DNA from 2 places in the Bacillus mexicanus genome. Region 2 is predicted to be linked to the other one. Evidence: predicted binding sites of a transcription regulator. Region 2 holds the regulator's gene; the other holds the start of a gene.
The links. The regulator NrdR, encoded in region 2, represses ribonucleotide reductase genes. The targets are predictions, from matches to a motif close to AACACNATATATNGTGTT.
Positions count from the first base shown of each region.

Region 1: nrdI (class Ib ribonucleoside-diphosphate reductase assembly flavoprotein NrdI) is a predicted target of NrdR. The motif match lies at 1,898-1,915, and genes of this name have one in related genera.

Region 1 covers NZ_JBCEYV010000001.1:957,010-967,738, forward strand. Annotated here, with positions in the region: gene nrdE (class 1b ribonucleoside-diphosphate reductase subunit alpha) at 1-1,503, opposite strand, end outside; gene nrdI (class Ib ribonucleoside-diphosphate reductase assembly flavoprotein NrdI) at 1,463-1,855, opposite strand; gene AAGG74_RS05115 (DUF936 domain-containing protein) at 2,099-2,329, opposite strand; gene AAGG74_RS05120 (YmzC family protein) at 2,411-2,689, opposite strand; gene hfq (RNA chaperone Hfq) at 2,870-3,091, opposite strand; gene miaA (tRNA (adenosine(37)-N6)-dimethylallyltransferase MiaA) at 3,131-4,075, opposite strand; gene AAGG74_RS05135 (YmaF family protein) at 4,174-4,587, opposite strand; gene AAGG74_RS05140 (hypothetical protein) at 4,675-4,938, shown strand; gene erbA (SMR family multidrug efflux transporter EbrA) at 5,073-5,390, shown strand; partial or broken gene erbB (SMR family multidrug efflux transporter EbrB) at 5,404-5,758, shown strand; gene AAGG74_RS05155 (OsmC family protein) at 5,771-6,223, opposite strand; gene AAGG74_RS05160 (poly-gamma-glutamate hydrolase family protein) at 6,298-7,005, opposite strand; gene ymzB (protein YmzB) at 8,202-8,558, shown strand; gene AAGG74_RS05170 (TetR/AcrR family transcriptional regulator) at 8,736-9,329, opposite strand; gene AAGG74_RS05175 (hypothetical protein) at 9,449-10,006, shown strand; gene mutL (DNA mismatch repair endonuclease MutL) at 10,352-10,729, opposite strand, start outside.
Region 2 covers NZ_JBCEYV010000001.1:150,233-160,961, reverse strand. Annotated here, with positions in the region: gene AAGG74_RS00910 (HAD family hydrolase) at 1-675, shown strand, start outside; gene thrS (threonine--tRNA ligase) at 716-2,647, opposite strand; gene ytxC (putative sporulation protein YtxC) at 3,048-3,887, opposite strand; gene AAGG74_RS00895 (TVP38/TMEM64 family protein) at 3,966-4,607, opposite strand; gene dnaI (primosomal protein DnaI) at 4,641-5,576, opposite strand; gene dnaB (replicative helicase loading/DNA remodeling protein DnaB) at 5,604-7,025, opposite strand; gene nrdR (transcriptional regulator NrdR) at 7,140-7,598, opposite strand; gene speD (adenosylmethionine decarboxylase) at 7,868-8,248, opposite strand; gene AAGG74_RS00870 (glyceraldehyde-3-phosphate dehydrogenase) at 8,487-9,509, opposite strand; gene AAGG74_RS00865 (winged helix-turn-helix transcriptional regulator) at 9,711-10,091, opposite strand; gene AAGG74_RS00860 (MFS transporter) at 10,272-10,729, shown strand, end outside.

The DNA.
Region 1 (10,729 bases), 810 kb from region 2:
CTGGATGGAGTAGAAATTCACCATCATAAAGAACGTGTTTGCAAAGTCGCGAGCTTCCGGGCTTTCATACGCAATGCCGTTTTGCGCCAGGTAGCCGTGAAGGTTCATAGCGCCGAGACCGATTGATTTCATCGCTTTGTTTGCTCGTCTAACAGCAGGCGCATTGCGAATATCAGTCGTTTCAGACACGTGTGTTAAAGAGTCTGTTGCGAGCTTAACTGTCTTTTCGATTGATTTCTGCTCCATGACATTGAGAATGTTAAGCGAGCCCAGATTACAGGAAATATCCAAACCGATTTCATCTTCATCATCGTAGTCTGTGTATGCAGAAACCTGAGAAGCCTGTAGCACTTCAGAGCAGAGGTTAGAAAATTTCACCTTCGAAATATGGTTATTCGCATGCACTTTATTCACATTATCTTGGAACATGATGTATGGATAGCCTGATTCAGAACGGAGCATCGCCAGTTTTTCAAGCAATTTCCGCGGATTGATTTTTTCTTTTTTCACCCGAGGATTGTCGACAAACTTGTCGTACATTTCGTTCATGTCCATTTCATCCATGTGCTGGCCGTACTCTTTATAAATCGTGTGCGGATAAAATACGTAAGCCGCTTTGTCCTCACGTGCAAGCTCAACGAACTTATCCGGAATAACAACCCCGATTGAAAGCGTTTTGACACGTACATCTTCATCCGCTGAAATCTTTTTCGTATCAAGAAAATCATTGATATCGCGGTGGAAAATGTTTAAGTACGCCGCACCGGATCCTTGTCTTTGGCCCATTTGGTCAGCATAACGGAACGCATTATCGAGAAGCTTCATAACGCCTACAACGCCTTTTGTGGCATTTTCAACATCTTTGATAGCTTCACCTTTCGCACGAAGCTTGGACAGGTTAAGAGAAACCCCGCCGCCCAGTTTAGAAAGCTGCATGGAAATATCGATCGCCCGTGAAATGTCGTTTAATGAATCATTAACTTCAAGCAAGAAGCAGCTCACCAGTTCACCGCGGCGTTTTCTGCCGGCATTTAAAAATGTCGGTGTGCTCGGCTGATATTCCTGGTTGATCATCAAGTTCACATATTCTTTTGCTTTCTCAGTGTCGCCGTTTGCGAAGAATAGGGCAACAATGGAGATTCTGTCCTCATAACGCTCAAGGATTTTTGTCTTGTCATTCGTCTTCAAAGCATAGTCATTATAAAATTTAAACGCACTCATGAAGGAAGGAAAACGGAACTTCTTAGCGTAAGCTGTCTTAAATACTTCTTTAATATCTTCAAAAGAATAAAGGCTTAAGAATTCCTCTTCATAGTATTGGTTTTCAATCAAATAATCCAGCTTCTCTTTTAAATCGTGAAAGAAAACCGTGTTTTGATTGATATAGTCTACAAAATAGCTATGTACAGCTTCCTTATCCTTATCAAACTGGAATTTTCCATCTTTTTGGATCATGATTTCGTTATTTAACTGGATCCATTTTGGCACTTGATTTTGTGACAACTCTTTCTACCTCCTGAGTAAACAATTCAACGTCTTTAGATGTGCCGCTGAGTTCAAATTTGTGCAAGATCGGCACCTGATATTGTCTTGAAATGGTATCGGCGCTTTTTGCAAAGTAATCGCCCCATACTTTATTGCCGCTCGCAGCGACTCCTAACAAAAGGTGGGCGTATTTTTCGAGAAAGGTTTGTGTTGATGCCGGTACCTGACCGAAGTTTGTCGTGTAGGTGACCAAAACAAACGGAGTGTCTAGGTGGTCAATATCATCCACCTTGCGTATCTGCTGAAAGCCTATTTTATTCACAAACCGCTGGACATTCCCTGTCTTCGAATCAAATATGATTTGTACCACGTTTTATCACGACCTATCAAAAAATATGAATCTCTCATTATTAACACTATATATAGTATACTACCCTCTAGCAAAAACACAATATATAGATTTGTTTTTATGAAAAATTCATATTTTGATCATATCAAGCCAATAGGCACCCTCATTAGGGCCCAAAAAAGAGAGCAGAACGAGAATCATCTCTCGTCCTACTCGGAGTGTCGTGTTTAAGCCGATGTATATCATAACATGAAAAAAAACTGCTTAGTAGTCTAGATTTTTTTTTCTTAAACGATCACAGCGATTTTCACTCTCAACTGTTTCTTCTATTTCAACATCCGCCCCGATCTCTTCTAAAACCGCCTTTAAGGCGCTGATAATGGAGGCTTCTCTGATTAATTCTTTTCCATTCACAATAATACTTGTTCCGTATTCATAGCAAGAATCATCTTCGCAAGTTTCTTCCCAATGATTCACAATCACTTTATGCTTCATTTTTTCACCCTCTGTTTGATCTGTGTCTATATTTAGTTTAGCGGGTAGCATCCGCTTTGTAAATTCGGACGCTTGTGAATTTTATTCAAGCTCCATATCCAGATCCGTATATTCTTTTTTCAGCTTTACCTCATTGCGGGACTCATGATACTCATAAATTTTGATATAGCCGTCCTCCACAACCCCAAAATGATTATGTTCCAGCGGAAACGTGGTTGGCCGAGGCTCTTCATAACCTGAATTACCGCTATCTGTTTCAATAATAGTATCTTGATTCCCGCACGCACCGAACAGTAAAAAAACAGCTATCCACACAAGGGCTATTCTAATTCGCCTCAGTTCTGCTTCACTTTCAAACAAGGTCGCTTCACTCCCACAATCGGATTTTTATATGATATTCGATTCAGTCTTACATATGTTTGCCGCATAAAAAAAGACCGTGCCTCAGCATGGTCACTTTTCAAAAAACGGGTTCGATCTAAAAATGGCTGCCGAGGTCCCCCGACAGCCTCTCCATGCCTTGGCATGGAACTTTTTGGTCTATTCAAGTTCAAGCTGAACGTTCTTTTGCGGCGCAAACGTCGAGATCGCATGTTTATATATAAGCTGCTGCTTCCCTTCCGTTTCCAGCAATACGGTAAAATTATCAAAGCCTTTCACCTGACCGCGCAGCTGAAAGCCATTCAGCAAAAAAACAGTGACATACGTATTTTCTTTTCGGATTTGATTCAAAAACTGATCCTGAATATTAATCGGTTTCATGTTTCGTCCTCCTTGTTTCTCTATATCATACAGTTTCGATTAAAGTTCGAGGTTTCCTGCTATATGTGTGAAAATTTCCTTTTTTTTCAGCTCCATATCAACGGGCGGTGTCATATCAAACCAATCAACCTGCATTTTATTGCGGAACCATGTCAGCTGGCGTTTCGCATATCGTCTTGAGTTCTGCTTTAGCTGATCGACGGCATCAGAAAGCGTCACAAAACCGTCAAAGTATGCATAGAGCTCCTTATACCCGATCGCCTGTATTGACTGACAGTCTCTCACGTTCTGATCATAGAGGCGTTTCACTTCTGAAAGAAGACCTTCCTCCATCATCATGTCGACACGCTTATTAATCCTTGTGTAAAGCGTGTCTCTATCCATTGTCAGCCCGATTAACACTGCGTTATAGAGAAGTTCTCGCTTTTGCTCCTTCAAATGCTGAGACATTGTTTTTCCAGACGTATGTAAAATTTCCAGCGCACGAATGACTCTTCTTATATTATTGGGATGTATCGCAGCTGCCGCCTCGGGATCTGCTGCGGCAAGCTTGGCATGAAGGAATTCAGCGCCTTCCCGCTCCGCAGCCATTTGCATACTTTCTCGAAACGCAGGATCGTTCGCCTCTTCTGTAAATGTATAATCGTAAAGCACAGATTGTATATAGAGACCCGTGCCGCCGACAATCATCGGGAGCTTTCCTTTTTTGGCGATCTCGCTGATTTTATTTCTCACTAAACTTTGATAATCGGCAGTGGAGAAGGAATCTTTAGGATCTAAAATGTCAATCAGATGATGGGGTATTCCTTCCATCTCCTGTTCAGTGATTTTAGCTGTTCCAATGTCCATCCCTTTATATACCTGCATCGAATCTCCGCTAATAATTTCCGCGTTCAAGGATTTAGCCAGCTGAATACTTAAATTTGTTTTCCCCACTGCCGTCGGTCCGACTAAAATGACAACGGGCTGCTTCGTATTATTCAATATGTATCACTCTCTTTTAAAAATCTCCCCCCATTATAGCATTCATCATGGTCAACCACCTATCCATTTTGCCCTTTTTTTACACCGGTAAACATCTTCTACCACCCGAGCGGCTCATTGCCGACAATTTCTCTCGTCTTTCCTATCAAGACATGCTGATGTGTTTGTTTTTCATCATCTTTCGGATCATACACCACACCTCCGAACTGGATCTCAATCGGTTCATTATAGGCCAGGTATGTCGTTTCTTCGATTTCATGATAGTGGGTGCCGTCTGCTAAGGGAATCGCAGGCCCAGAGATTCCATAATACCGGTGAAAATGACCATTTTCAAAAGACGTAATTCCTGCAAAATAATGTGTATGCTTATCTGTATTTGATCCATTAGCAGGCTGAGTGAACCCTTCAATGCAATGACGATGCCCGTGTTCTCTCGTTGTTTTGATATGATAAGCATGTGCGTGAGGCGGTGATTTTGACCAGTCAGACTGATACAGGCCCAATGTGTCCACACCCTTCTTTCCTCGATTCGCCCAATCAAATTCGGGCAGCCTGAATACACTGCATCATCAACACTTTATTACAGGAGGAAAGAAAACATGAATGAGTTAGAGAATTTTAATCCTGAAGATACAAGAATTTTCGGAAGACCTTTTGGGTTTGGAAGACCTTTTGGATTTGGGAGACCTTTCGGATTTGGAAGACCTGGGTTTGGTTATGGTTTTGGCCGCCCATTCGGATTTTACGGAGGACCGTTTATCGGCGGCCTTGCGGGCGGGCTTTTAGGAAGCGCCCTATTTAACCCTTATATGTATGGCGGATATGGATATTACCCCTATGCTCCGTTTCCGTATTACTATTAAGTGCAAAAGACCTCTTCAAAAGGGGTCTTTTTTAAGTGTGTGAAAATGAATCTCTTGACTCATACATATACATACACTAATATTTTTCTAGCTGAAGTTCTTTTCTAAAAAAAATACAGTGAGGAGAATTTGTGATGTTGCTAGGATATATATTCCTCACGATTGCCATATGTTCAGAAACGTTAGGAGCAGCCATGCTAAAAATGTCTGACGGTTTCAAAAAGTGGAAGCCAGGCGCTTTAGTCGTGATTGGCTATTCCCTCTCCTTTTATATGCTATCGCTAACCTTAAAGTATATCCCCCTCAGCCTCTCGTACGCGACCTGGAGCGGTGTGGGTACAGTGCTGGCAGCAGTGATCGGTGTGAAGTGGTTTAAGGAAGAACTGAATGCCAAAGGGCTTATCGGGATTCTTTTATTATTATCAGGGGTCGTATTACTTAACTGGCAGTAAAGGAGTGAAGATGATGAAAGGATTGTTTTATTTGGCGCTCGCCATTGGATCGGAAGTTTTCGGGAGTACGATGCTGAAGCTTTCAGAAGGATTTACACAAGCTTGGCCCATCGCCGGCGTCATTGCCGGATTTCTTTCTGCTTTTACTTTTCTAAGCCTGGCCTTAAAAACAATTAACTTATCAAGCGCATATGCGACATGGTCGGGTATTGGAACGGCACTTACAGCCATTGTCGGGTTTTTGCTTTTTGGCGAAACCATCAGGTTAAAGGAAGCATCCGGTCTCGCGCTTATCATTGCAGGTGTGATCGTGTTAAATCTGTCGAAAGCCCGCACAAAAAGATCAAAAACAGACGGTCTGTGAGTAACCGTCTGTTTTATTATTCGCCAGCACGTTTTACGGAAGCTTCAAGCTGCAGGTCGACATTTCCTTGAATGGCACGTGAAATCATGCATGACGACTCCGCTTTTTCACAAAGCTTGTGCGCCAATGCGACATCTTCTTGTGAGGCATCGTATTTGAGCACGACGGAAGGACGGTGAATGATCTTTTTGTATGTAAAAACTCCTTTTGTGACGTCAACAATACCTTCCGACTCCATTTGCAGGTTTTTCTTTTCCAGCCCGCTTCTTTCCATCATTGCAGCAAGTGTAATAATGTAACAGGTCGCCGCCGCCCCGAGAAGCATTTCATCTGGGTTGGTCCCCTCTCCCGGTCCATCCATTTCTTTAGGGATGGAAATGGATGTGGCTAAGTTTCCGCTTTCGATCGTACCGACGTCATTGCGGTTGCCCGGCCAGTCCGCTTTTAAATAAAAATGATGATCTGCCATCGTATGTCTTGCCTCCTTTTATAATCCTATTTCAGTCTACTGGTCTCCACTTATTTTGTCTTCTGATCTGCTTGTTACGAATACTCTCTTTCAAGGACAGTTTTGATTGCACGCACATAATCATAAAATTCCCTATTTTTTGTGTATTTCCTATTTTTATAATAAAAATCATCAAAAAACGCTTCTCTCTGCTCACGACTGATCTCCAGCTGGATACTTAGCCCTGTTTCTCCTTTATTGTTAATATTGCCGGCACTCAATCCAGCAAGACCGCTTTGGGATGGTGCTAGTTCAGCAGAAAATCCTCTTCTCTCAAGGGCTCGCACGATCATTTTAGCCCGCTTTCGATCTGTGCCTCCAACAAGTGTATTCTTGTTCTCTCCTTTATAACCATGAAACGCCACAACGTATTGATGCTCTTTGATTTTCTTTTCAGCCAAGGGTTCATCAAAGTTAGTGCTTGTAATGTGCAGCGTTTGATTATCATCTGACTTCAGCCCTTCAAACAGGTATGTGGAGTATTCATGATTGAAAAACCGCACAAGCTCGCTTACTCCTCCTTCAATTCTTCCGCCATGAGGAGACATAATTAAAACTTTGCTTCCTTTTTTCTCATTATAAGAAATATCATAATCGGCTGAGCTTTCATTTTCTTCCAATCTGCTAAAATTTGCATATGTATCTGGTTGATTAGTTGGTTCAGGCTCTAGTGAGTAATGAGCATATCTCAAAAATAAGACAATGACTAAGACAAATATAACATTTAGTAAAAATCTTCTCATTTGTAACTCCTTTCATAAGAATGGCACGATTATTGATATGAGATCTAGTCAATAGGTTTTATCTTACCATTGTATACACGATATCATCAGTGAAAATGTTCCCGGTTTCAAAAAATCAATTGATGGTCACGATTAATAGCAGTTCGTTTTATACAAGAGTGAAAAAAGATTGAGAAGAAAGAGAAGAAAAGGTAGTATTATCCTGAATTGGAAATTAAGTATAAAGAGGTATAAGGAGAAGGTTATGAGTAGCTGTTCGACTACTGAGACGAACAGCCTGGTAACGGTTTATTGGCTCTCACAAAGTCGCAGGAAAGGATCGAAACCAACAAAAGGTTTTGATCTGTTATTTCGAAAAACATAAGTTTTGATTTGCGTTTTCCTTTTTTGTCTTACATCTCTTTTATTATTCATTCTGCCTTTCTTCACTATATAGTGCTGATTGGTATTTGGCTTTCCGCGGACCGATGCAAGAAAAATCCCTACAACCGCTCTCTCCTTGCCTGTTTGATATGACCACATCGCAACAGAAATTAGATTCTTATTCGATCATCAATGATTCTCTCACACTCTGAATCTTTCATACCCGATTTGAAGATGCTTAAAACAACTCTTAACCGTCTATTTATAAAAGACAAATAAACTTACATACCTGCTGTCTGTTCATAGAGTATACAGAGAAGCAATAAAACATAAGAAAATAACATAGGCGGGTACTCTGATCATTAGCTAGATTGGCCGTAAGGATAGGCATCTTGCAGCTAGCTTTACAAACCCTTCAAATAACCTTTTGGGTTTTTCAAAACCAAGCTGTGAGACTGGTTTTCAAAAGGCGAAGGACACTTTCAAAACACTTAAAGAGGAAGAAGAACATCTTTACAGCATCAAAACTGAACCAGAGTTTTCGATTCACCTTTGATCTGGCAAAAGGGCTTTAAGGATTCATTGACTGGGGATCACATTACTGCGGGAGCCGATCGGAATCGATCCAGCCACCGAAGTTGCAGAAATAGCAGCCAGAGTAAAACCCAATTCAATCGTATTTCTACTGCTTTTAAGAAAATACCGACGAAGCCGTTATATCAAGTCGTTAAAACCGCAAATTGTTTCATACATAGAGAATGAGCCAGCTCTTTTCTGTGTAAAAGATGAGGCAATTGGGAATAGTATCGTGTAGAGTAAAAGGAGGAATAGTGATGGCACATACGAATACACAACTTTCTCAATGGCTGGAATCAAAAGTCGGCCAGACGCTTGATATTAGAAAAGGTGAATTGACCCATGATGAAGAAATTTCAGATTTGGATCAGATTATTCTCCACCTTCAAAAAGTGGGCATACGCAGCACAAATCACCCTGATGATTATGTTGCAAAAGAAGAACTCGTTCTAGAAGGCGAAGGAACAACTTACACGGAGGAAGGCGATGTACCGCTTCCGCAAAACGCCTATGAAATTCCTTTATTAGGCGATATTCATATTCACCAAGAAAACGAAGGATTGAAGGTTGTAACTGATCGCGCAGTATATACAATTGATATCCAGGACAGCTGACAGACACCTTTCTCAGAATCATACAGCTGAGCGCCTTTGAGCTTTCATTCAAAGGCGCTTTTCTTTAAATGGATCTTTTTCAAAACTAACACGCGGAGTACATCGTTTATGCATTTTATACTTCGTCATGATCCGTTTCTTTTTACAGCACTATTCATATTCCCTCCCTCTCGTCTCTTATGCTTCTTCCACGCAAATTGATTCAACATGCTGCATAATGACACGTGTGACCCTGTCTGTATTCACTCGAACAGGATCAAGCATCGCATGCAATGCCAAACCGTCAATAAGCGCGTATAGTCTTTCAGCTTCAATGTCTTTATCAGCATTCCGCTTAAGTAAATCGGTTTCATCTAAATAGGCAATCAGATTCCGCACACCGCTGTAAATCCCGTCATGATTCGCATCAAACATATTCTTTTTAGTTCTGGCGTAAACCGTAAAAGCAAACCACACCTCCATCTCTCTACTTGATTCTTCATTTGTGGGGACAATTTCAAGCAAAATATGTAACACTTTTTCCTTAGGGGGCAAATCCTTCATAGCAATATCCTTAATTCGGGCCATTACCTTTTCTTGAACGAGCCTCATGGCAAAAACAAGCAGTTCATCCTGAGTAGAAAAATAATGGCGCAGCGCACCTAATGACAGTCCCGCTTCCTTTGCAATGTTTCTCGCTGAGGCTCCCTCCATCCCCCGTTCTAAAATCACACGCCACGTCGCTTCTGCAATTTGTCTTCTTCTTTTTTCATGATCAATTTGTTTTGGCATAGCCTTATTGTAGCAAGAATAAAATAAGAGGGCAATTTTATAATACAGTTGTGTTGCAAAAATAAAGATGATAACATATGATTTAAATAATACAACTGTATTGAAAAGAGGGGAATGGATTGAACGGTATCGCATGGATGATTGTCTTCTGTGAAATTGCGTTTTGGGTTGTGATTGTTTTAGGGCTGGCTGTACGTTACCTATTCAAACAGCGTACATTAGGACTGCTGTTTCTTGCCTTAACTCCTGTTATCGATTTGATTTTATTGGCGGCAACCGGTGCGGATCTTTATCGCGGAGCTTCAGCGACTGCTGCACACGGGATCGCAGCAGTTTACATCGGAATATCGATCGCCTATGGGAAACAAATGATTCAATGGGCGGATGAAAGATTTCAATATTACGTGACAAAACAAGGGTGCAAACCGCTGAAACGCTATGGAATGGATCACGCCAAACACTATCTAAAAAGCTGGATAAAGCACGTACGGGCTTACCTTATTGGCGGAGGGCTATTAGCAGGGATGATCTATTTCATCAATGATCCTGCTCGTACCGTGGCATTGAGCGGCATTCTTAAAATGTGGACAGTCATCCTAGGCATTGATTTCCTCTTTACCGCCAGCTATTTTATTTGGCCGAAAAAAGAAAAAGCGTCAAAGACTCTCAAAAGGTAACATAACAAAAATAAAAGTCCTTTCCGCTGGAAAAGGGCTTTTTGTCATTTATAAACCAGAACGTAAAATGGCGGTAATGATTTCAAAGCACAAATACGAAGCAGCAATCATTACTTTTCTTAGCGTTAAAGGTGAGCAGTAAAACTCCGAGGAGGATTCCTCCTCTCTCATGAAAAAGCAGGGCTGATCTTAAGTAATGATGTAAGCGAACGAGTTTGTTATCATACAGTCAATATATAAACAATATAAAAAAGCATTGATCTATTCTTTGAATAAATCAATGCTTGAAAAATGTATGGGCAAAATATATGGGCAAAGGGTATATTCCCCTTCGCCAAACCCCCGCTACATCACGCGTTTGAACATCTTTTCCATCTCATATGTCGAATGGTGAATGATAATCGGACGGCCGTGCGGGCATGTAAACGGGTCTGATGTGCTTCGAAGGTCGTCCAGAAGCGCTTTGATTTCGTCATTTCTGAGGTGGCGGTTTGCTTTGATGGAGCCCTTGCAGCTCATCATAATCGCTGCTTCCTCGCGCAGTTTTTTTATATCAATATGTTTGGAATCATCAAGGACCTGCTGAATGATTTCTTCTATCAGCTCAGCTTCTTCTCCCTTTGGAAACCAGGCCGGATGGCAGCGGACGATGTAGCTGTTAGAGCCGAATGATTCTAAAAAGACACCGACGCTTTCAAGCTCTTGTTTGTGCTGTTCGATAAT
Region 2 (10,729 bases):
GATCCGCGGGCATTCGAAGAAGCTGTTCGTAAAGCGGCAAGAGAATTGTATATGTCATATGAGACGTATCCATACACAGTGATGATCGGCATAAATCCGTTTGAAGGACTGTGGTCCAATTTCTCAGAACCGATCAGTGAAGGCTTTCAAAAGCTGAACAAGATTGTGCCGGAGTATAGAAAAAACGCATGGACAAACGGACTGAGGGCACTTGGCATAGATGATCCCGCATACGGCGAATACTTAGGCGCGTTTTTTGCGGAAGAGCGCAGAAAGCGCCCGTTTGTATATGAGGAAACATTCGCTGTGCTTGATCAGCTAAAAGGCAGATATGAATTGCTGCTTTTGACAAACGGCGATCCGAGCCTGCAAAAGGAAAAGCTCGCCGGCGTGCCGGAACTCGCCCCTTATTTCAATGAAATCGTCATTTCTGGCGCTTTCGGCAAAGGCAAACCCGATGTTACCATTTTTGAACACTGCCTTCAGCTGCTGAATATTGAAAAAGAACATGCAATCATGGTCGGCGATAATTTGAACACTGATATTTTAGGCGCTTCAAAAGCTGGAATCACAACCGTTTGGATCAACCGTACGGATAAGAAAAATGAAACCGATGTGACGCCAGATTACATCATTAGCAGCCTTCATGATTTGTTTCCTATATTAGAGAAATAAAAAAAGCATGATCTCTTCAATGAGATCATGCTTTTTTATGTTATTTTTTCGCCTCGGCTACTGCCTTTTTCACAAAATCATCAAGTGAAATGGTTTCAGAGTTTTGCTCTCCGTACTTACGGACATTTACCGCGCCGTTTTCTGCTTCTTGATCACCGACCACAAGCATGTACGGGATTTTTTGCATTTGCGCTTCACGGATTTTGTAGCCAATTTTTTCATCACGGCTGTCAAGTTCTACGCGCAGACCTTCACGCTGCAGGCGTTCCTGAACTTTTTTCGCATAGTCTAAATGCACAGTCGGAGAAACCGGGATGACTTGGAATTGAACCGGTGCAAGCCATGTTGGCAGTGCGCCTTTATGTTCTTCAATTAAGAAGGCAACAAAGCGTTCCATTGTTGATACGACACCTCTGTGAATTACAACAGGACGGTGCTGCTTGCCGTCTTCGCCGATATAAGTCAGATCGAAACGTTCAGGCAATAAGAAGTCGAGCTGGACTGTAGACAATGTTTCTTCTTTGCCGATGGCTGTTTTTACCTGAACATCAAGTTTAGGGCCGTAGAATGCCGCCTCACCTTCTGCTTCGTAATAGTCATGGCCGATTTCGTCCATTGCCGCTTTCAGCATAGATTGCGCTTTGTTCCACATTTCATCGTCATCAAAATATTTCTCTGTATCTTCTGGATCACGGTAAGACAGGCGGAATGTGTAATCACTTAGACCGAAATCTTCGTATACATCTTGGATTAAACGGACTGTACGGATAAACTCATCCTTAATTTGATCCGGGCGCACAAAGATGTGTGCATCATTTAACGTCATTCCACGCACACGTTGAAGTCCTGACAGCGCACCTGACATTTCATAGCGGTGCATCGTTCCAAGTTCCGCAATACGAATTGGAAGTTCACGGTAGCTGTGAATGTCTTGTTTGTAAATCATCATATGGTGCGGGCAGTTCATCGGACGCAATACAAGCGTTTCATTATCCATTTCCATCGGAGGGAACATGCCTTCTTGATAATGATCCCAGTGTCCTGATGTTTCATACAGCTCTTTGCTTCCGAGCACTGGTGTGTATACATGCTCATAGCCGAGGCTGATTTCTTTATCGACAATGTAGCGCTCGATGACGCGGCGGATTGTCGCGCCTTTCGGCAGCCAAAGCGGCAAGCCTTGTCCGACTTTTTGAGAGTTCGCAAACAGTCTTAATTCTTTGCCGAGCTTTCTATGATCGCGTTCTTTCGCTTCTTCAAGCATGCGAAGATGCTCTTCAAGATCAGCTTTTTTGAAGAAAGCTGTGCCGTATACGCGCTGAAGCATTTGATTATTGCTGTCACCGCGCCAGTATGCGCCCGCAAGACTTAAGAGCTTAAACTCTTTTATTTTCCCTGTGGAAGGAACATGCACGCCGCGGCACAGGTCAAAGAATTCGCCCTGCTCATAGATCGAAACGGTTTCTCCTTCAGGGATTGCATCCAACAGTTCAAGCTTCAGGTCGTCGCCGATTTCTGCAAAGCGGGCTTTCGCTTCTTCGCGGCTGACTTCTTTTCGAACGATCGGAAGGTTCGCATTGACGATTTTTTTCATTTCTTTCTCGATCTTCGGCAGGTCCTCCGGCGTGATCGCCTCTTCCATTTCTACATCATAGTAAAAACCGTTTTCGATGACCGGACCGACTCCGAATTTCACATCTTTGTATATGCGTTTAATCGCTTGAGCCAGCAAGTGAGCCGTACTGTGGCGCATAATTTGAAGACCTTCTTCGGAGCCTTCTGTAATGATTTCCACTGTACCGTCTTCATTGATCGGCGTTCTTAAATCGATTTCTATTCCGTTCAGTTTTCCGGCTAATGATTTCTTCTTTAATCCCGGACTGATGGATGCCGCGATATCTTCTGTTGTTGTTCCTTTCGCAAACTCCTTGACTGCTCCATCAGGAAATGTGATTTTCACCATATCTGACATCTAGGTCACTCCTTTTTTTTGCATATAAAAAACCCCGCCCCCTATGAAAGGGACGAGGTTGAATAAACGGAATCGTGGTTCCACCCTTTTTTCCGCTAAGCCAATAACTCCGGCTCCTGCGGCTCTAAGCTCTGTAACGGGAGTTCCCGTCAGCCATTACTGCCCCTTATCGAGGGGTTCACAGCTGAAGTTCAAAGGCGGTAAAGCGAATGGTCCTTAGCTAGGAAGCTTGCAGCCTGGGCTTCCCTCTCTTTGAGCCGGTATCATTCCTTCGTGTCCTTATCAATACGTGTGTCTTTCTTAATCTTCTATGTATTATAAATTGTTCATTCCAAAAAATCAACACGATCACATTTTCTTTTTTCAAACCGACAGCCTTATATTTACAGGCTGCCGGCTCTTATCCTTCTGAGTGCTTCACAGGTATGTCTGCGTCTGAAAAAGTGTGGAGTGGAAGCATTTCCATTCGCTCGAGAAATATATTTTGAATGGTTCTTGCCATCAGATGCTCCGGCTGATCGGTATAAAGAACCACTTCATCAGGCGCAATGGATATCAGAGGCGCGAGCAAATGAGAATCAATATACATAGGATGATCCCGGACGAATCGCCTGTCTATGTATTTCATTTTTTCCCGTTCCGGCATATAGCGCAGCTCCCATAAGGTAAAGGAACCATCATGGACAATATGCACCTTTTTGATTCGCGGCTGTTTGGCCATTACATAGTCTCTGAGTGTTTGAATAAAGTTTTGATATTCCTGTTCTATCTTATATTCATCTATCGCCGCTTCCGTGATGTCTCTCAGCTGCTTGTAGTATTGTCCAAGCCGGAAGGTCTGAAAGGAACGAATGGAAAATACGCCTTCCTCTAAACCGATCGTTTGAAGTTCACTCAAAATAGCTTGTTTCCGCGAAAGCTTTAGCGGCTCAATCGCGTCCGCCTCTCCTTCAATTATACTGTGTGCGAGCTGCAGGATCTGCTGCTGTTCATCATTGTCTGTGAAACAATATGTTTCCTCAATCAATGACAGCATATGCTCGTCTTCTTTGCACTCCAAAAAAAACTCGACCAGAATCGGCTCCATAAAACGCTGAATAGAGAAAGCCGGCTGCGCTTTTTCAATCTCAATTTTTCGCATGCCTTCCCGGACAATGATATTGTGCCGATCGTCCGAATGCTGAATGAGATGTAAAAAAGCGGCTGCATCATGGTCATCTTCGAAGATTATTTCAAGCATGTTTGTCCCCCCTTACGGCATCTGTTACAAGTATATGGGGGATGTTTTTAAAATAGACGTAAAGGTCATTGGCAAATCTTAATTTGATTCTTGAAACAAGCTTTTCATTTTCTTTTTGAAGATAAACGGCAGTGAAATAAAAACGATATACAAAAAGAGCACCATAAAAAAGGCAGGCAAATTGCCTGACAAAAAGCTCGCCCCCAGCACATTAAGCGCGATGGTCCCTGGGATGATCCCCGCAGCCGTCGCCGCAAAATAGGACAGCGCTTTGACATTAGAAAGGCCCGCCGCATAACTGACGAAATCAAAATTGATCGGCAGGATTCTTAAAAGAAAGATATAAAAAAAGCCGTGATCCTCCATTTGCTTCTGAATGGCTTCCAGCTTTTCGTACTGGCCATTCTTTTTCGCGACAAATAGACCTGCTGCAAAAAACGATACAGCAGCAGCGCACATCGATCCGAACAACGTATAAAGCGTACCGAGGAGCGGACCAAACGCAAGGCCGCCCGCTACAGAAATAACAGACACTGGAAATAAAACAAGCGGCCTGACGACGGATATTCCGATAAACATCAGAGGAGCAAAAACCCCAAAAGACAATACCCAAACTCTGATCTCTTTCGGCGATACATTCAAATACCTTTTATTTCCCCAAAAGATTAAACCAACAATAGCCAGCAACGCCAGCCATTTAAGAACGTTTTTTCGTTTCATATCTTCAGTTCCTTCCCCTTTGAACCGCAGCAATTACGGATGGCGGCGGTTTTCGCCATCAAGGCGGATCGGAGCAGCCAAATATAATATCCGTTCCATTAATCTTGCCGCTTTCACCTCTTCCTTTTCTCCTCTTTGTGAATACGTAAAATGATGCTTCAGTTCGTCAGGTGAGAAGTTAGAAGAAAAGAAAGTCGGCAGCTGCTGGGACATTCTGTGCTGAAGCACTGTTCCGATGACTTCATCTCTTACCCAGCTCGTCATTGATTCCGCTCCGAGGTCATCGAGCATCAATACTGGTGTCGTTTTAACCATATTAAGCTTCTCCTCCAATGAATGGTCTTGAAGCGAGTTCTTGAGCTCTCTCACAAATTCGGGCACATAAACGATCATGGAAGAATACTCTTTTTCCGCCAGCTCATTGGCAATCGCAGCGAGCATAAACGTTTTTCCTACTCCGAATTTTCCGTATAAATACAGTCCTTTCCCTTTTCCCGTCTCATTATAGCTTTTCAAAAAATCTGTAACATGCTGGAACATCGCAAGCCTGCTCGGATCATTGATATCAACCTGCTGGAATGTTGCTCCGAGAAGGTCCTTTTGGATATACATGCTTTTCATAAGGGACTTTTGTTTTTTCTGCTGGTCGAGTTTTCGTTTGACCGGACATTCAAAATACTCAATATCAATAGCGCGGCCATTGACAACAAGCTTCGGATGGTAGCCCTCAAGCAGGTTATTGCAATCTTCATCTTCCGAACAATAGGAGCAATTCTTGCTTTGCCCGATATATTCATAGAGCTTATTTAGGCTCTTTTCGATCATTTTTTGGTCAATTATCTCTTCGTTTTCCTTCAAAAATACCTGAACATCTTGATCATTCATGACTTTTTCTTTCATTTGTTCAAGGCGTTTTTGGAAATCCGGCCTGCCGGTTACGCCCTGCAAGGAACGGCCGATTGGTTCCATCTATTGCTTCACCCCGCATCTCTGTCATTAATAGGCAGAGTATTTTTTCAGTTTTTCCATTTCTTCCATCATCTTTTTCTTCTGTTCTTCCAAATCCTTCGGCTGCAGCTTCTGCTGTTTGGATTCTGAATCGGACGCTGTCTCCTTTTCCTTCATCCAGTCAGGAAGCTTTTCTTCGCGGATCACTTTTTTGTTCCGTTTCGAAGGCTGATTTGCTTTTCCTTCAGCCCATTCAAGGTATTGGCGGTTTTCTTCTATTGCAAGTTTCATCGCTTCTCTGACCGTTTTCACCTTTTTGCGCGCCCAATGCGAAGCGATTTTTTGGATATAGTTTTTCGACAACTTCATATCGGTTTTCAGCATGACGTAATAAATTAACACATTTGTAACGCCTGGTTCGAGCTTCTGTTCAAACATAATGTCTTCTATGATTTTCATATCAGCTTTTGACGGCTCTGTTCCGTCGGCAATATCCTGTAAAAGTTTCTTTGGAGAAATCGCTTCAAGCAATGCAATCAGCTTCCCGTCCAGCGAATCCTCTTCGGCCGGCTTTTCGCCTTCACGCAGATGCACCGGCTGTGTTTTTTCCACTAAGTCAGGCAGCTTTCCGTTTCTTTCGATTTGATACCAGTCGCTGGCCGCTTTTCGTAAAGCCTCCGTCGTAATAGCGTCACGCTCATCAATCGCACTCATAACGACATTTTGCATTTGCAAAGGATCTATGCCATACAAATAGGAAAGCTTTTTGATTGTGTCCCGCACTTGCTGGGTCATCGCTTTTCTCGGAATCATCGTCTCAGAAAGTCCCGCTAAAAACAAATCAAAATCAAACACATCTTCGGTTATCGTGTAGGACGAAGCCTCGCCGACAGAGGTATACTCTGTACCTTGCGCAAGCCTTACCGTTTCCTCCATATCAGATGTGAGCTTCCATTCACTCGGCTGCAGCGATTCAAATGCATGATTAAATGGACGAGTAATGTCCTTCGCATCTTCTGCAATGGCCGGGTGCGTGAAAAATTGTTTTAATTGCTGATATTTTGTTTTCCCAACTCTATTGTACAGAAAAACATTCAACATTCCGTCTTCAAAAAAATCATTTGGCCTGAGCGGCGGAAGGAGTTCATATATAAAGAGGCGCTCCTGCCGCTCGGATTCTTTCATATATACTTTTAGCAATCCGATGCCCTCGAGCTTCCCCTGTTCCTGATGGAGCGTTTTTAAGTTGGACTGTGTCATCCCCATCAGCTGTCTATGTGTGGACTCTCCGCCCCACAGACGGTTTTGTTCAAGCTCTCCCCACAATGTCATATAAAGAGAGAATGCAACAGGTCCGATTAAGGGCTGATACAGCTGTGTAATAATTTGTCTGTCTATATCTTGCAGCATCGATCTGCTTTTGACCACATACGGATCTACAGGCAGTACATCTTTCCAATAGTCAGCCATACATTCTCAAACCTTCCGAATTTGTTTCTACCTTTCATTTTACACCGTTTCTCATATCTATCAAATGCCAATTTTGCACATGAGAAAAGAGCTAGAAGAATCCTCTTAGCTCTTTTAACGTTCTTTTTTTATTAAGTCTTTTAATTCGTCGATAAAAACGTTTATATCTTTAAACTGCCGATAAACGGACGCAAACCGTACATATGCGACTTCATCAATCTTTGCCAGCCGGTCCATTACCATTTCTCCGACGAGCTCGCTTTTCACCTCGGAACAGCCTTGATTGCGAAGTTCTTTTTCAATATCAAAGCACACGTCTTCAAGCGTTTTGAGTGACACAGGCCTTTTTTCACATGCTTTTATGAGGCCGCGTAGCATTTTTTCTCTGCTGAATTCTTCGCGCACACCTTCTTTTTTCACGACGATGAGCGGGGTTTCCTCCACTTTTTCAAAGGTCGTAAACCGGTAGTGGCAGGATTCACACTCGCGTCTTCGGCGAATCGATTTTCCATCATCCACAGGCCGGGAATCAAGGACTCGCGTTCCGTTATGCTGGCATGAAGGACATTTCAATAAAATCAGCTCCCAACTATTTCGTTCCCTACAATGTATTTTCGGCAGCCTCCGCCTTTTAACATAAATGTGACAGCATCTGTCGGGAGAGCCGTTGTGTAAAGCTGTATGTACAGCATCAGGTGGTTTGTGAAAATCTCTTTCTTATTTTACAAAAAAAATGAAAAAAGAAAAAGCTGACCGCCTTGTTTCTTTATAAAAATAAAAGGAGCATAAGCTAAAAGCGCGTAATGGCTTTCTAGCTTCAGCTCCCTTTGTGTTCGTGTTTACTATAGTACTTTCGCTTGCGCCTGTTTAATTTGCACAGGCCCCATTCCTCTTGGTATTTCAATGTTTTCTCTTGTATCAGCATGTAATGCCTCTGCAATATGGTCAGCAGCAACATTAGGATCTAAATCTCCACAAGTATAAACATCAATGCTCGCATATCCGTGCTCAGGAAAACTGTGAATTGTTAAGTGTGATTCAGAAATAATCACAACTCCGCTTACGCCCTGCGGTGCAAATTTGTGAAATGCAACCTCGCGCACCTCAGCTCCTGATTTTAGAGCAGCATTTACAAACGTTTTTTCAATAAAATCCATGTCATTCAGCTTATCAAAATCGCATCCCCATAGCTCGGAGATAACGTGACGCCCCATTGTTTCCATAGTCATGGACCCCCCTTAACAAGAATTAAAAAGTGAAATTCCAACAACTGGGCCGGCCATTTACCACGGGGGAAAGTTAGTCCGGAGAGGTCCTAACCCTTTAAGTAATTCCGAAACAGTCTCAAGCAAGAAGTTCACGAAAAATAGTATACTGTGTTTAAGTCTAATTTGCAAGGTGCGTTTTTTCAGAAATAGGCTGTTAAGGGTTTTTTCTGCAAAATGCGTCCATGACCTTATTTTATACAGCAGATGGATATTTCATTCGTGCAGCTACATAACGAATCAGATCAACAACTCTGCATGAATAGCCCCATTCGTTGTCATACCATGCGAGCACCTTTACTTTTCTGTCTTCCATTACCATTGTCGTCAGCCCGTCAATGACCGCTGAATGCGAATTTGTATTATAGTCAGTTGAAACGAGCGGTTCATCTGAATAATCAAGAACACCATACATTGAGGTTTTGGCAGCCCGTTTAAATGCTTCGTTTACCTCTTTTGCCGTTACACCTGTTTTTAGGTCGACAACAAGGTCAACCAATGAGACATTCGGAACAGGGACGCGCAAGGCAAGACCGTGGAGCTTTCCTTCCAGATGCGGCATCACGAGCGATAGCGCTTTTGCAGCTCCTGTTGTCGTCGGAATGATGGATTCCCCGCACGCCCGTGCCCGGCGCAAATCTTTATGCGGATTATCAATATTTTTTTGGTCATTCGTATATGCGTGAACTGTGGTCATCAGCCCGCTTTCAATGCCGAATTCTTCATCCAGCACTTTGACAACAGGCGCAAGGCAGTTTGTCGTACATGACGCATTTGAAATAATGACATGGCGGTCAGCGTCGAACTGTCCCTCATTGACTCCCATCACAATGGTAACGTCTTCATTTTTCCCCGGAGCAGTCAGAATGACTCTTTTCGCGCCTGCTTCTATATGGCCCATTGCTTTATCTTTTGAATTAAACTTTCCTGTAGCTTCGACGACAATGTCAACATCATATTCCCGCCAAGGCAGCTGTTTGGGATCACGGCTGTTTAATAAAAGCACTTTCTTTCCGTTCACAATCAGGCTGCCCTCATCAGCAACAACCTCTTCGTCATACCTGCCGTGAATTGTGTCATACTTTATTAAATGAGCCAGCGTTTCTGCGGAATAACTGGCATTAATGGCCACTATTTGAATTTGATCGTCTAACATCGCTTTTCTAAAAACCATTCTCCCAATTCTTCCAAACCCATTGATCGCTATTTTTACCATCATGTTGGACACCCCTTATCAATATGTCATTCTAATTTGCTTTTATACGAAATTAGTATAACACATTAGAGAAAAATCGCCAGTACATATTGAAAAAAATCTCCGATTCTAACGCTAACTTTATGAGACATCATCGTTTTTTGGCACAGTTATTAGGCGCAAAAAAACAAAAAGCAGCCAGCGCTCTGCACTGACTGCCCTTTTTTACAATTCCTGTTTCAGCTTATCATTAAGTACGCTTTCTTCTAACACAGAAAATGTATCTCCGTACACTCTGTTAATATGATTCGCTCCCCAATCACACAGCATATTTAAAATCCCTTCTAAGCTGCGGCCGTATTCACTGAGTTCGTATTCCACTTTGGGAGGAACCTGATTGTACACAATCCGGTTAATGACACCGTCCGCTTCCAGCTCACGCAGCTGCTGGGTCAGCATTTTTTGTGTGATATTAGGCATCAGGCGCTTTAATTCACTCGTGCGTTTCTTCCCATGGGTCAGATGGCATAAAATGACGCATTTCCATTTCCCGCCGATCACTTCAAGAGTCGCTTCAACAGAAATGTTATATTTTTTCTTTTCCATACAGTCCATTCTCCTTACAGGCACTAAAAAGTGGCTATAGCACTTTCAAGTACGTACTTTTCTTTTTTAATGATATCTTTCATAATCACATTTGCCGGCTGATTTGAATCTGCTCTTTTATTTATATAGCTTACTCGGCAGAATTTCAATCATACAACACATCACAAAGGAGGGAACATGATGACTTCAGCCAATAAAAGCAGCCTTCCTGCACTTCTGGCACTGGCTATAAGTGCATTCGCTATAGGGACAACCGAATTTATCAGCGTCGGCCTTTTGCCGTTAATTTCTGATGATCTGGACATTCCTGTTACAACAGCAGGTTTGACTGTTTCCCTTTATGCGCTTGGCGTTACAGTCGGAGCGCCTATCTTAACTTCATTGACCTCAAGCATGTCACGTAAGACACTATTGCTGTGGATCATGTTGATTTTTATTGTTGGGAATACGATGGCTGCTACTGCCACAAGCATCGGGATTTTATTAGCAGCACGTGTGATATCCGCTTTTTCACACGGTATATTTATGTCGATCGGTTCAACGATCGCAGCGGATATTGTCCCTGAGAATAAACGAGCAAGCGCGATTTCGATTATGTTTACAGGGCTTACCGTGGCAACTGTAACCGGAGTTCCTTT